3 regions of the Streptomyces sp. NPDC006393 genome follow, and region 1 is predicted to be linked to each of the others. Evidence: riboswitches for the same ligand, from Rfam matches in the RefSeq annotation. Region 1 holds a riboswitch; each other region holds the start of a gene.
The links. Region 1 has a riboswitch for thiamine pyrophosphate ahead of thiO (glycine oxidase ThiO). Riboswitches for the same ligand answer to the same signal wherever they lie in the genome.
Positions count from the first base shown of each region.

Region 1 (4,862 bases):
ACGAGAGCATCGATCTTCGCGTCAATCTCGGTCACGGATCCAAGCCTGCCATCCGCCACTGACAGTCGGAAGTCAGGCCCGTCCACCTGGGAGAACCCGCGGGAGAACATCGCACGTACGGCGCCCTGCGACGCCCCCGCGAAACCCCGCGACACGCCCCGTGGCGCGCCCCGCGGCGCTACGCCGTGGCCGCCTTCAGCGGCCTGGCCGGGTCCGCCAGCAGCTCCGGGTCCATCGGCGTGCCGGCCTCGATCAGCCGTCTGCCCTGTGCCAGGTCCCGCGGCCGGCCGACCGCCAGCAGGGCGACCAGCCGGTCCCCGCGCAGCCAGCAGACCGTCCACGCCGGGCCGGACGGCTCGCCGCGCCAGACGGTGGCGTCGGCGGACGTGTGGTGACCGGCGTACTGCACGAAACGGCCGAACTGCTCGGACCAGAAGTACGGCACCGGGTCGTAGACGGCGGGCGTCAGGCCGATGATGTTGGCGGCGACCGTGCGCGGACCCTGGAGCGCGTTGTCCCAGTGGTGGACGAGCAGCCGCTCGCCGTACCGCCCGGAGGGGAAGGAGGCGCAGTCCCCGACCGCGTACACGTCCGCCACGGACGTGCGCAGACGGTCGTCGGCGAGCACCTCCCCCTGCTCCCCCAGCGCGATGCCGGAACCGGCGAGCCAGGCGGTCGCGGGGCGTGCGCCGATGCCGACCACGACGGCGCCCGCGGGCAGCCGTGAGCCGTCGTCGAGCACCACCGCACCGGGCTCGACGTGCTCCACGCGCGCGTGCGTGCGCAGCTCGGCCCCGCTGTCGGCGTACCAGGTGGTCATCGGCGCGGCCACCTCGGCGGGCAGGGCCCCGGCGAGCGGCCGGTCCGCCGCCTCCACGACGGTCACCGCGCAGCCCGCCTCGCGGGCGGCGGTGGCGAACTCGGCGCCGATCCAGCCCGCGCCGACGACCACGATGTCGTGCTGCTCGGCGAGCACGGGCCGCAGCCGTTCGGCGTCGTCGAGGGTGCGCAGCAGATGGACGCCGGGGACGCCCTCGGCGCCGGGCAGCCGGACCGGTTCGGCGCCGGTGGCCACGACGAGGACGTCGTAGGGCACCGGCCCCTCGGAGGTGTCGAGCACATGGGCCTCGGGGCGGACGGCGAGCGCCTCGCAGCCGAGCCGCAGTTCGAGGGCGAGCGACTCGAAGTCGACGTCGAAGGCCGAGCCCTCGGCCTTGCCGAGCAGCACCGCCTTGGACAGCGGCGGCCGGTCGTAGGGCTGGTGGGGTTCGGCGCCGATCAGCGTGACGGTGCCGGTGAAGCCCTGCTCGCGCAGGGCGACCGCGGTCTGCACACCGGCCATGCCCGCACCGACGACGACCACCCGCCGCGGCTGTGACATGCCCTGTTCCTGCGTCTGCTCGCTCACCTGATCACCATAGTCACCGACGGTTCGGTCGGTCAGGGGGCATGCGAGAGGCTCCCTTACGAGTGCTCCGCCCCAGGGGCTAGGGTGGCCTCCGACAAGCACTCGCGGGAGCCCGGACGCACCGGGCTGAGAGGGAGGCTGGCGGCCTCCGACCGTACGAACCTGATCCGGGTCATGCCGGCGAAGGGAGGGGCTGGACGCCCATGTCGTTGCCACGTACGTCAGACGTCCTCGTCATCGGGGGCGGGATCATCGGACTCGTGACGGCCTGGCGGGCCGCGCAGCGCGGGTTCACCACGGCCGTGGTGGACCCCGAACCGGGCGGTGGGGCCGCGCAGGTCGCGGCCGGAATGCTGGCCGCCGTCACGGAACTGCACTACGGCGAGCAGACGCTGCTCGGGCTGAACCTCGCCTCGGCCCGCCGCTACCCGGACTTCGCGGCCGAGCTGACCGAGCTGACCGGCCACGACCTCGGCTACCGCCGCTGCGGCACGCTCGCCGTGGCGCTGGACGCCGACGACCGCGCCCACCTGCGGGAACTGCACGACCTCCAGCGCGCCTCGGGCCTGGAGTCGGAGTGGCTGTCCGGGCGGGACTGCCGGCGCCTGGAGCCGATGCTCGCGCCGGGCGTGCGCGGCGGGCTGCGGGTCGACGGCGACCACCAGATCGACCCGCGACGGCTCGCCGCCGCCCTGGTGGCCGCGTGCGAGCGGGCCGGGGTGGTCGTCCACCGCGCGTGGGCCGAGCGGCTCACCGTGCGCGGGGACCGGGCCGCCGGCTGTGTGCTGCGCGACGGCACGGAGCTCGGCGCGGGACAGGTGGTGCTCGCCGCGGGCAGCCGCAGCGGGCAGCTGGCCGGGGTGCCGGACGAGGTGCTGCCACCGGTGCGGCCGGTCAAGGGGCAGGTCCTGCGGCTGACCGTGCCGAAGCGGTACGCGCCGTTCCTGAGCCGCACGGTGCGGGCCGTGGTGCGCGGCAGCCACGTCTACCTGGTGCCGCGGGTGAGCGGCGAGCTGGTCGTCGGCGCCACCAGCGAGGAGCTGGGCTGGGACACGACGGTGACGGCCGGCGGGGTGTACGAACTGCTGCGCGACGCCCACGAACTGGTCCCCGGGATCACCGAGCTGCCGCTGACCGAGACCCGGGCCGGGCTTCGCCCCGGCTCACCCGACAACGCGCCGCTGCTCGGCCCGACCGAGCTGGACGGGCTGCTGCTGGCCACCGGCCACTACCGCAACGGCGTGCTGCTCACCCCGGTCACCGGTGACGCCATGGCGCACGCCCTGGCCACCGGCGAACTCCCGGACGAGGCCCGTCCCTTCACCCCGCGGCGCTTCGCCGCCGCCCTCACGGAGCAGCCCGCATGAACATCTCCGTCAACGGCGAGCCCCACCGGTTCTCGCCCGGCACCGCTCTGGACACCGTCGTGCGGAGCCTGACCGCGGCGCCCTCCGGGGTGGCCGCCGCCCTCAACGAGACCGTCGTCCCGCGCGCGCAGTGGCCGTCCACGACCCTGAGCGAGGGCGACCGCGTCGAAGTGCTGACCGCGGTGCAGGGAGGCTGACCCATGGCCGACGATCCCCTTGTCCTCGGTGCCACGTCCTTCGCGTCCCGGCTGATCATGGGCACGGGCGGTGCGCCCAGCCTGGACGTGCTGGAGCGGGCCCTGGTGGCGTCCGGCACGGAACTGACCACGGTCGCCATGCGCCGGGTGAACCCCTCGGTGCACGGCTCCGTGCTGTCGGTGCTGGAGAAGCTGGGCATCCGGGTGCTGCCCAACACGGCGGGCTGCTTCACGGCGGGCGAGGCGGTGCTCACGGCCCGTCTCGCGCGCGAGGCGCTGGGCACCGACCTGATCAAGCTGGAGGTCATCGCCGACGAGCGGACGCTGCTGCCGGACCCGATCGAACTGCTGGACGCGGCGGAGACGCTGGTCGACGACGGCTTCACGGTGCTGCCGTACACCAACGACGACCCGGTGCTGGCGCGAAAGCTGGAGGACGTGGGCTGTGCGGCGATCATGCCGCTGGGCTCGCCGATCGGGTCCGGTCTTGGCATCCGCAACCCGCACAACTTCCAGCTGATCGTCGAGCACGCGCGCGTGCCGGTGATCCTGGACGCGGGCGCCGGCACGGCCTCGGACGTGGCGCTGGCCATGGAGCTGGGGTGTGCGGGGGTGATGCTCGCCTCCGCGGTGACGCGGGCGCAGGAGCCGGCGGTGATGGCCGAGGCGATGCGGCACGCGGTGGCGGCGGGGCGGATGGCGCGGCTGGCGGGGCGGATCCCCAAGCGGCACTTCGCCGAGGCGTCCTCTCCTGCGGAGGGCTTGGCCGTGCTGGATCCGGAGCGGCCGGCTTTCTAGGTGCTCGTGGGGTTGCGGTGCGTCGTTCGCTTGCCGCTCGGGTGGGTGCCGCCCTGCGCTCACCCGTGCCGCCCTGCGGCACGACTGCCCGCAGGCTGGCGTGCGGCAGGACTGCCCGCAGGCTCCGTGGCGCACGACTGCCCGCAGACGGCGGCGGCACCGTCACAGGTCGGCTTCAGTCGCGCTGCCGAACCCGGCTGGGAGGGGTGGGTGTCCGTCGTGGCTCGTACACTCGCCTGCGTGGATACGACCCTTCAGGACCCATTGGTCGGGCAGGTGCTCGACGGCCGTTATCGCGTCGACGCGCGGATCGCCGTCGGCGGGATGGCCACGGTCTACCGGGGCCTGGACACCCGCCTGGACCGCGTCCTCGCCCTGAAGGTGATGCACCCCTCGCTCGCGGCCGACGGCTCCTTCGTGGAACGGTTCATACGGGAGGCCAAGTCGGCGGCCCGCCTGGACCACCCCAACGTCGTGCAGGTCTTCGACCAGGGCACCGACGGGTCGTACGTCTACCTCGCCATGGAGTACATCTCCGGCTGCACCCTGCGCGACGTGCTGCGCGAGCGCGGGGCGCTCCAGCCGCGCGCCGCTCTGGACATCCTGGAGCCGGTGCTCGCCGCGCTCGGCGCCGCGCACCGCGCCGGGTTCGTGCACCGCGACATGAAGCCGGAGAACGTCCTGATAGGGGACGACGGCCGGGTCAAGGTCGCCGACTTCGGTCTGGTGCGGGCCGTGAACACGGTGACGAACACCACCGGCACGGTCCTCGGGACCGTCTCCTACCTCGCCCCCGAGCAGATCGAACAGGGCACCGCCGACCCCCGGGTCGACGTCTACGCGTGCGGGGTCGTGCTCTACGAGATGCTGACCGGTGGCAAGCCCCATCAGGGGGAGAGCCCCGCCCAGGTGCTCTACCAGCACCTCCACGAGGACGTGCCCGCGCCGTCGGCCGCCGTGCCGGGGCTCGCGTACGAGCTGGACGAGCTCGTGGCGACGGCCACCGCCCGCAACCCGGAGGTACGGCCGCACGACGCGGTGGCGCTGCTCGCGCGGGTCCGCGAGGCCCGCTCGGCGCTCGGCGCGGAGCAG
Region 1 covers NZ_JBEXZD010000006.1:73,176-78,037, reverse strand. The annotation lists gene ABZ484_RS04885 (Rv2175c family DNA-binding protein) at 1-35, opposite strand, end outside; gene ABZ484_RS04880 (FAD-dependent oxidoreductase) at 179-1,408, opposite strand; TPP riboswitch at 1,503-1,614, shown strand; gene thiO (glycine oxidase ThiO) at 1,612-2,775, shown strand; gene thiS (sulfur carrier protein ThiS) at 2,772-2,972, shown strand; gene ABZ484_RS04865 (thiazole synthase) at 2,976-3,770, shown strand; gene pknB (Stk1 family PASTA domain-containing Ser/Thr kinase) at 4,011-4,862, shown strand, end outside.

Region 2 (4,862 bases), on a different contig from region 1:
GCGGGTCTGCCGTGGTGGGTGAAGTGGATCGCGGTGCCGGTCATCGCCCTGGTCGTCTTCGGCGGCCTGATAGCGAGCGTGGTGGGCTTCGTGATCGGCCTGCTGTTCAAGCTGCTGGTCTTCGTCGCCCTGGTCGGCGGCCTGATCTACATCGTGCGGAAGTTCATGGCGGGGTCCTCCTCCCGCGGCGACTGGTGAGCACGCGGGGACACCGGTGATCGGTAACAGGAATCGCCGGTTCCCTCGCGGGGGGGAAGTTTCCCGGACAGGCCGCCCGCAAGCGGTGGCGGGCGGATAGGGTCCGGGCATCGACGTGGGGGCAGGACCCCCGCGGGCAGCGTTTCCCACCCGTGTCTCCCCGCACGGGCTGCCCCCTCGTGCTACGGGAGTGACCCTTGGCCACGGTTGACACCGCACCCGCAGGACCGCACGCGCCTCCTGGCCCCCGGACGCCGTCCCGTTCCCCGGGGCTTCCCGCACAGCCGCGCTCCGCGCCGCCGGTGGGGCAGTCCTATGCCGGGACGACGCTGGAGCAGCAGGACGCTCAGCCGCAGCAGACCCTCATCGGATCGGTGCAGCGCGCGATGCGCCTGCTGGAAACCGTCGCGCGCCACGAGTACGGAGCTCCGGCCAAACAACTGGCCCGTGAGACCGGCCTCGCCCTTCCCACCGCATATCACCTGTTGCGCACCCTGGTCCATGAGGGCTATCTGCACCGCGACCGGGGGCTGTTCTTCCTGGGTGAGGCGGCCGAGCGGCTGAGCAGCAGCGGAGCCGCGCAGAAACGTCGCACCACGATCGTCGAGACGCTCGCACAATGGCGTGATCTGATCGGTGCGCCCGTGTACTACGCGATGTACCGGGACGGCGAGATCGACGTCATGTGCGTCTCCGACACCCCGGCCGGTCCGGCGGTCGAGGAGTGGGCCGACTTCCGGGAGACCGGGCATGCGCACGCCATCGGCCAGTGCCTGCTGTCCCAGCTGGACGACGGCGCCCGCCGCGACCACCTCGACCGCTATCCCGTGCGGTCCATCACTCCGTACACGGTCCGTGACGATCACAGCTTTCTGCGGCGTCTGGAACGGATGCGCCGGATGCAGCCGGTGACGGAGCGGCAGGAGTACGCCCTGGGGACGGTCTGCGCGGCCGTTCCCATCACGGTGGGCGCGACGGCGGTGACGTTCGCCCTGTCGCTTCCCGCCCACCAGGACGACCGGCTGATGACCGCGGCGCTGCAACTGCAGCACGAGGTGGAACGGTGTGCCGGCGCCCTCGCGCTCGCTATCAGTATCTGAAAACTTACTCCTTGTGATCTGCTGTGTACGTTCAGCAAGATGCCACAGTGTCACGGGGATGATTCCCGGCCAGTCGACGGCAGATGACGGGGTAGCGATGCGCGAGTCCGTACAGGCAGAGGTCATGATGAGCTTTCTCGTGTCCGAGGAGCTCTCCTTCCGCATCCCGGTGGAGCTGCGGTACGAGACCTGTGATCCCTACGCCGTACGGCTGACGTTCCACTTGCCCGGAGATGCCCCCGTGACCTGGGCCTTCGGACGGGAGCTGCTGATCGACGGGGTGGGCACACCGTGCGGGGACGGCGATGTCCGGATCTCGCCCGCGGACGCGGACTCGCTGAGCGAGGTTCTGATCCGCCTTCAGGTCGGCGGCGACCGGGCGCTGTTCCGTTCCTCCACGGCACCTCTCGTGGCGTTCCTGGACCGCACGGACAAGTTGGTGCCGCTGGGCCAAGAGGGTGCTCTGGCCGACTTCGACGCGCACCTCGACGAGGCCCTGGGGCGCATCCTGGCCGAGGAACAGAGCGCGGGCTGAAGCGTTTCGGCAACGGGGCGTGTGCGGTGGCGTAACGCTTCACCGCGTACCCCGGTCACATGAAGCGACAGGAGATCCCGTCCCCCGGGGTCACCGCTTGCGGCGTCTTCCCCTGCCGCCGCGCGCGGGAGCCGGCACGCCGGGCATCGCGCGCCCGGGCATCGGCCCGCTCCCCGTACGGTCGGCCGAGACCACGAGTGCCGCGAGGGCGGTGGTGACCGGCACGGAGGCGACCAGGCCGATCGAGCCCACCAGCGTGCGGACGATCTCCTCCGCGACCAGCTCACTGTTGGCGACGGTCCCCACGCTGCTCTGCGCGATGGAGAAGAGCAGCAGCAGCGGAAGCGCCGCGCCCGCGTAGGCCAGGACAAGGGTGTTGACGACGGACGCGATGTGGTCGCGGCCGATGCGGATGCCCGCGCGGTACAAACCGCGCCAGCCCATCGCCGGATTGGCCTCGTGCAGCTCCCAGACCGCCGACGTCTGCGTCACGGTCACGTCGTCGAGGACGCCGAGCGAGCCGATGATGACCCCGGCGAGCAGCAGACCGCTCATGTCGATCGACGGGTACAGGCCATGGATCAGACCGGTGTTGTCGTCGGTGTTGCCGGTGAGCGCGGCCCAGCCGATGAACAGTGAGCCCAGGACGCCGATCAGCACCAGCGAGATCAGCGTACCGAGCACCGCCACCGATGTGCGGGCGGACAGGCCATGACACATGTACAGGGCGATCAGCATGATGGCGCTCGACCCCACCACGGCCACGAGCAGCGGGTTCGAACCCTGGAGAATCGCGGGCAGGACGAACAGGTTCAGCACCAGGAAGCTGACCGCCAGCGCGATCAGCGCCATGACGCCCCGCATCCGCCCCACGACCACGACGGCGAGCGCGAAGACACCGGCCAGCAGCGCCATCGGGAAGCGCCGGTTGACGTCGGTGACCGAGTACTGCAGTTCCTTCGGTGCGGAGGGTTCGTAGGCGACCACGACCTCCTCGCCCTGGTGCAACTGCCGTGACTGGTCCGGCTGCACGATCTCGGTGAAGGTACGCCCCTTGTCGTTGCCGGTGTCGACACGGACCGTGGCCTTCTTGCAGGTGCCGGTCGCCTGGGCTTGCGCGGAGGAGCCCTCGGCCGTCGAGGTGTCGCCGGTCGGCGTGTCCCCGGAGGCGTTCACCGACTTGCAGCTCACCGCCACCACCTTGGTGACCGTGGCCTGCTGCGTCTGCCGGTCGAAGCCCACACCGGTGCGCTGGTGCGACGGTGCGCCGCCGGGCCAGAGCACCACGAGCCCGACCACGACCGCGGCGGCGAACGGGATCAGGATGGCCGCGATGACCTTGCGGAGGTGCTGGGAGACGGGGGCGGCCGGTCCATGGCTGTGGCCGTGCGCGTGCGCGTGCCCGCCACTCCCGGGAGGCGGCCCGTGGGGGGACTGCTGTGTCGTGGTCACCGCCAGATCATCGCAAGAACGGCAGGGGCCCACTGTTCACCGCGCCACAAATGACGCTAGCGTGGAGACACCTTTGCACACGCGGGAGCTCGGAGCACCGGGCTGAGAGGGCGCTGACCTTCGTCTTTGCGATGTTTCACGTGGAACGAGTGATGTTTCACATGAAACGCCGGCAGACGAGAACCGCTGCGTCGACCGCCGAACCTGTTACCGGGTAATGCCGGCGTAGGGAGTAGGTCTCATGACCAACAAGGACGTACGCACGCCTGCCTCCGCTCAGGACGAGAAGTCCCAGGAGGCCGGGAAGTCCATCGGCTGGCACAAGGGGTATGTCGAGGGTTCACGCCCCGACCTGCGGGTGCCGGTCCGTCAGGTGCACCTCACCAACGGGCAGTCGGTCACGCTGTACGACACCTCGGGCCCGTACACCGATCCGCTCGTCGACACCGATGTCCGCAGGGGCCTGTCACCGCTGCGGGAGAACTGGATCATCACCCGCGGCGACACCGAGGAGTACGCGGGCCGTCCCGTACGTCCCGAGGACGACGGGATCAAGCACACCTCGCCGCGTGGGGGCCTGCGCAACCTCGACGCGGTGTTCCCGGGCCGGCCGCGCCAGCCGCGCCGCGGGCGTGGCGGCCAGGCGGTGACGCAACTCGCGTACGCGCGCCGCGGGGAGATCACGCCGGAGATGGAGTTCGTGGCACTCCGGGAGAACGTTTCTCCCGAGGTCGTCCGCGAGGAGATCGCGGCGGGTCGCGCGGTACTGCCGGCCAACGTCAACCACCCGGAGATCGAGCCGATGATCATCGGCAAGCGGTTCCTGGTGAAGGTCAACGCGAACATCGGCAACTCCGCGGTCACCTCCTCGATCGAGGAGGAGGTCGAGAAGATGACCTGGGCGACCCGCTGGGGCGCCGACACGGTCATGGACCTCTCCACCGGCCGCAACATCCACACCACCCGTGAGTGGGTGCTGCGCAACTCCCCTGTTCCCATCGGCACCGTGCCGCTCTACCAGGCCCTGGAGAAGGTCGACGGCAAGGCCGAGGAGCTGACCTGGGAGATCTACAAGGACACGGTCGTCGAGCAGGCCGAACAGGGCGTGGACTACATGACGGTCCACGCCGGCGTGCGCCTGGCGTATGTGCCGCTGACCGCGAACCGCAAGACCGGCATCGTCTCGCGCGGCGGCTCGATCATGGCGGCCTGGTGTCTCGCGCACCACAAGGAGTCGTTCCTCTACGAGAACTTCGAGGAGCTCTGCGAGATCCTCGCCGCCTACGACGTCACGTACTCCCTCGGTGACGGTCTCAGGCCGGGCTCCATCGCGGACGCCAACGACGAGGCCCAGTTCGCGGAGTTGCGCACGCTCGGGGAACTCAACCGCATCGCCGGGCGTTTCCACGTACAGACCATGATCGAGGGCCCGGGACACGTCCCGATGCACAAGATCAAGGAGAACATCGACCTTCAGCAGGAGATCTGCGATGAAGCTCCGTTCTATACGCTCGGCCCGCTGACGACGGACGTCGCTCCGGCGTACGACCACATCACCTCCGGCATCGGTGCCGCGA
Region 2 covers NZ_JBEXZD010000031.1:2,984-7,845, reverse strand. The annotation lists gene ABZ484_RS15505 (DUF5326 family protein) at 1-198, shown strand, start outside; gene ABZ484_RS15500 (IclR family transcriptional regulator C-terminal domain-containing protein) at 501-1,298, shown strand; gene ABZ484_RS15495 (SsgA family sporulation/cell division regulator) at 1,396-1,833, shown strand; gene ABZ484_RS15490 (YibE/F family protein) at 1,924-3,285, opposite strand; TPP riboswitch at 3,357-3,534, shown strand; gene thiC (phosphomethylpyrimidine synthase ThiC) at 3,527-4,862, shown strand, end outside.
Region 2: another riboswitch for thiamine pyrophosphate. It lies ahead of thiC (phosphomethylpyrimidine synthase ThiC); the one in region 1 lies ahead of thiO (glycine oxidase ThiO).

Region 3 (4,862 bases), on a different contig from region 1:
AATCCGGCGGCGACCAGCAGCGCCCGCCGCACCATCGGCAGGTCGACCTCCCGCCACACCCGCCACGGCGACGCCCCGAGCACGGCCGCCGCCTCCCGCAGCCGTACGTCCACCGCGCGCAGCACCGGCAGCATGGTCCGCACCACGAAGGGCACGCCGACCAGGGCCTGGGCCAGCGGGACCAGGATCCAGGACTGCCTGAGGTCGAGGGGCGGCTCGTCCAGCGCGATCAGGAAGCCGAAGCCGACCGTCACGGCCGACACCCCGAGCGGCAGCATCAGCAGCGCGTCGAAGCCGCGCACGATCCGGCCGGAGTCCCGGCGGGCGAGCGCGGCCGCGGCGAGGCCGCCCACGGCCACGGCGACGGCGGTCGCGGCGGCGGCGTAGGACAGGGAGGCGCCGATGGCGTGGATCGGCGCGACCAGGAAGGTGCCGCCGTCGGCGTCGGTCAGCGCCCGGTAGTAGCCGAAGCCGGGTGCGGTGAGCGAGCGCTGCACCAGCACGGCGAGCGGCAGCAGCAGGAGCAGGGCGATCGTGGCGAGGACGGCGGCCAGCAGCGCCCACTGGCCCGCGCCGCGCGGACGGCGGGCCGTGAGGGAGGCGTCCACCAGCTTCAGCGCGGACTCCCGGTGCCGTACGGTCCAGGCGTGCACGGCCAGGATCGCGCCCACCGCCAGGAACTGGACGATGGTCAGCACGGCGGCGGTGGACAGGTCGAAGATCTCGGAGGTCTGCCGGTAGATCTCCACCTCGAGGGTGGAGAAGGTGGGGCCGCCGAGGATCTGCACCACGCCGAAGGAGGTGAAGGTGAACAGGAAGACCATGAGCGCGGCGGCGGCGAGGGCCGGGGCCAGGGCGGGCAGGGTGACCTTGCGCCAGGCCGTCAGCGGCGAGGCGCCCAGCATCCGGGCGGCCTCCTCCTGCCGCGGGTCGAGCTGGGCCCACAGCCCGCCCACCGTCCGTACGACGACCGCGTAGTTGAAGAAGACATGGGCCAGCAGGATCGCCCACACCGTGGTGTCCAGCCGCAGACCCCACAGCTCGTCGAGCAGCCCCCCGCGCCCGACCAGGGCGAGGAAGGCGGTGCCGACGACGACGGTGGGCAGCACGAACGGCACGGTGACCACGGCCCGAAGGACCTGGCGGCCGGGGAAGTCGAAGCGGGCCAGGACATACGCGCCGGGCAGCGCGACCAGCAGGGTGAGCGCGGTGGACGCGAGCGCCTGCCAGGTGGTGAACCACAGCACGTGCCGGATGTCGGACTGTCCGAGCACGTCCACGATCCGCCCGACGTGCCAGGTCCCGTCGTCCTTCAGACCGCGCCGGACGATCGCGGCGACGGGGTAGGCGAAGAACACCGCGAAGAACGCGACGGGCACGGCCATCAGGCCGAGCCGCGCCGCGTTCCCCTTGCGGCCGCCCGTACGGTCCCTGCCGCCGGCTACTTCAGGACGAGCGAGGTCCACGACTTGACCCACTGATCACGGTCGGCGGCGATCTTGTCGGGGGCCATGGTCTCCGGGTCCTTGGCCTGGGGGCCGTACTCGGTGAACTCCGCAGGCACCTGGGCGCCCTTGGTCACCGGGTAGACGAACATGTTCAGCGGCATGTCGTCCTGGAACCGCTTGGTGAGCAGGAAGTCGAGGAACGCCTTGCCGCCCTTGGTGTTCCGGGCGTTGCTGAGCAGTCCCGCGTACTCGATCTGCCGGAAGCAGGTGCCGTACGCCACCCCGGTCGGCGCGGTCTTCGGCCTGGGGTCGGCGTAGACGACCTCGGCGGGCGGCGAGGACGCGTAGGAGACGACGAGCGGACGGTCGCCCTTGGCCTTCTTTCCGCCCGCGGATCCCGAGAACTCCTGGTCGTAGGCCTGCTCCCAGCCGTCGACGACCTTCACGCCGTTGGCCTTGAGCTTCTTCCAGTAGTCCTGCCAGCCGTCGTCACCGTACTTGGCGGCGCTGCCCAGCAGGAAGCCGAGGCCGGGCGAGGAGGTGGCGGCGTTCTCGGTGACGAGCAGGTTCTTGTACTGCGGCTTGACGAGGTCGTCGAAGGAGGCCGGCGGGGCCAGCTTGTGGTCGGCGAAGTACTTCTTGTCGTAGTTGACGCAGATGTCGCCGGAGTCGATCGGTGTGACCCGGTGCTCGGCCTCGTCGACCCGGTACTCGGGGAGCACCAGGTCGGAGCCCTTGGCCTGGTACGGCTGGAACAGGCCGTTGTCGAGGGCGCGGGAGAGCAGCGTGTTGTCGACACCGAAGAAGACGTCGCCCTGCGGGTTGTCCTTGGTGAGGATGGCCTTGTTGACGGCCTGGCCGGCGTCGCCGTCCTCGAGGACCTTGACGGTGTAGCCGGAGCTCTTCTCGAAGTCCTGGAGCACGTTCTTGGAGACGGCCCACGAGTTGTGGCTGACGAGGGTCACGGTCTTGGAGTCCGCGGCCTTTGACGTCCCCTTGCCGTCGGTCGAGCCGCACGCGGACAGCGTGACGAGGCCGAGTCCGACCGCCACGGCGACGAACGTCTTGTTGTGCACTGGATGTCCTCCTGGGGGTTGGCCAGGAAGAGACGCGGCCCTGCCCGGGATCCGCGAGGATGCCCGGGCAGGGCGCAACAGCTCGAGTGATGACCGAACTTCCTACCCAGAATGACCTGGGCGAGGTTCAGAGGGTCTGCGGCCGGTGCCGCACTCTCAGCGCTGTGGCGCTCCCCTGTCGGAATATGAAGATATGAACGCCCACAGACTACCGCCCGTCCGGCTCCCGGCCACCACCCGGCCGTCGACGGGCCACCACCCGACCATCGACCGGCCACCGTCCGGCCGTCGACGGACCAATGTCCGGCCGTCGTCCGGCCACCGTCCGTCCGGCTACCTCTCGGTGGCCGCCAGCTGACCGCACGCCCCGTCGATCTCCTGGCCGCGGGTGTCCCGGACGGTCACCGGCACCCCGTGCGCCGCGATCGCCTCGACGAACGCCTTCTCGTCCTCGGGGCGGGAGGCGGTCCACTTGGAGCCGGGGGTCGGGTTGAGCGGGATCAGATTGACGTGCACCGGCTTGCCCCTCAGGAGGCGGCCGAGCCGGTCGCCGCGCCAGGCCTGGTCGTTGATGTCCCGGATCAGCGCGTACTCGATGGACAGCCGGCGCCCGGACTTCGCGCTGTACTCGAAACCGGCGTCCAGCACCTCCCGCACCTTCCACCGTGTGTTCACGGGAACGAGGGTGTCGCGCAGCTCGTCGTCGGGGGCGTGCAGGGAGATGGCGAGCCGGCACTTGAGGCCCTCGTCGGCGAACCGGTGGATCGCCGGCACCAGGCCCACCGTGGAGACGGTGATCCCGCGCTGGGAGAGCCCCAGCCCGTCCGGCTCGGGGTCCGTCAGCGCGCGGATGGCACGGATCACCCGGTTGTAGTTGGCGAGCGGCTCGCCCATGCCCATGAAGACGATGTTGGACAGCCGCGCCGGTCCCCCGGGCACCTCGCCGTCCCGCAGCGCCCGCATCCCGTCCACGATCTGATGCACGATCTCGGCGGTCGACAGATTCCGGTCGAGTCCGGCCTGGCCGGTGGCACAGAACGGGCAGTTCATCCCGCACCCGGCCTGCGAACTGATGCACATGGTCACCCGGTCCGGGTAGCGCATCAGCACCGACTCCACGAGCGTGCCGTCGAACAGCCGCCACAGCGTCTTGCGGGTGGTCCCCTGGTCGGTCGACAGATGCCGCACGACCGTCATCAGCTCGGGAAGCAGCGCCTCCTGCAGCTTCACGCGCGATCCGGCCGGAATGTCGGTCCACTGCTCCGGGTCGTGCGCGTACCGCGCGAAGTAGTGCTGCGAGAGCTGCTTGGCACGAAACGGCTTCTCACCGATCGCGGCCACGGCCTCCTTGCGCTCGGCGGGCGAGAGATCGGCAAGGTGCCGCGGCGGCTTCTTGGCTCCGCGCGGGGCGACGAAAGTGAGTTCTCCGGGCTTGGGCATGGTGGTACCAGTGTCGCAGATCATCTCCGGGGCCCCAGGCCGGAGCGGGGTGGGGGTGGTCATCTGCGGGCGGCGCCTGTCAGGGGACGGCCCGGGCCCGGCGCTGTCAGCTCTCCAGGTGCAGGCTTCACAGACAGGGCCGCGCGCACTGTTCCATGGTTCGCGGCATGCCACGTTGGAGAGAACCCTTACGGAGAAGGCCCGCTACGTGGGGGGAACATGGGTCCTAGGTTTTCGATCATGATACATACTGCTATACGCAGCTTGGATCTCTACGTAACCCTGGGAGCGGCGGTTACATTCGGCGTTCTAGGCCTGGTGGGGAACGCCTCACAGAACGTAATAACCTCCGGAATTCTAGCAATCCTGGCCCTTGTAGCCATATCTCTTTTGAGGTTGCGCTCACAGGGTGAAAAGATCAATCAGTCTCTGGCTGAAATCAAAGACCGACCGAGCGCAGATCGCTTCTTCTCCGAGGTTGACGACAGGGATGAGATCAGGGAGATGATCTCGTCATCGCGAGAAGTATGGCTTCACGGCTGGACGCTCGGAATACACCTTGTCTCATACGCGGATGAGATCAGGAGAGCCGTCACCAAAGGTCTGCATATCAAAATTCTCGTGATTGAACCGCATAGCACGGCCATGACTGTCGCGGCCAGCGAGGCAGAGAACCATAGTGCAGACGAACTCAGCTCCAACTTGGAGGCCAACCTCAGAAGACTGGCTGCACCGATCGAAGGACCCATAGCTGGAAAATTGGAGATCAAGACCCTCAGTTACGTTCCTCACAACACGGTCATCGCTTCCGATCCGTCAGCCAGACATGGGAAAATTGTCATGCGAATCGCGACTTTCCGGGCGGACCATTGGCAGCGGCCAACCTTTACAGTCACTC
Region 3 covers NZ_JBEXZD010000018.1:15,112-19,973, reverse strand. The annotation lists gene ABZ484_RS11065 (iron ABC transporter permease) at 1-1,385, opposite strand, end outside; gene ABZ484_RS11060 (thiamine ABC transporter substrate-binding protein) at 1,442-2,524, opposite strand; TPP riboswitch at 2,606-2,711, opposite strand; gene rlmN (23S rRNA (adenine(2503)-C(2))-methyltransferase RlmN) at 2,858-3,964, opposite strand; gene ABZ484_RS11050 (hypothetical protein) at 4,229-4,862, shown strand, end outside.
Region 3: another riboswitch for thiamine pyrophosphate. It lies ahead of ABZ484_RS11060 (thiamine ABC transporter substrate-binding protein); the one in region 1 lies ahead of thiO (glycine oxidase ThiO).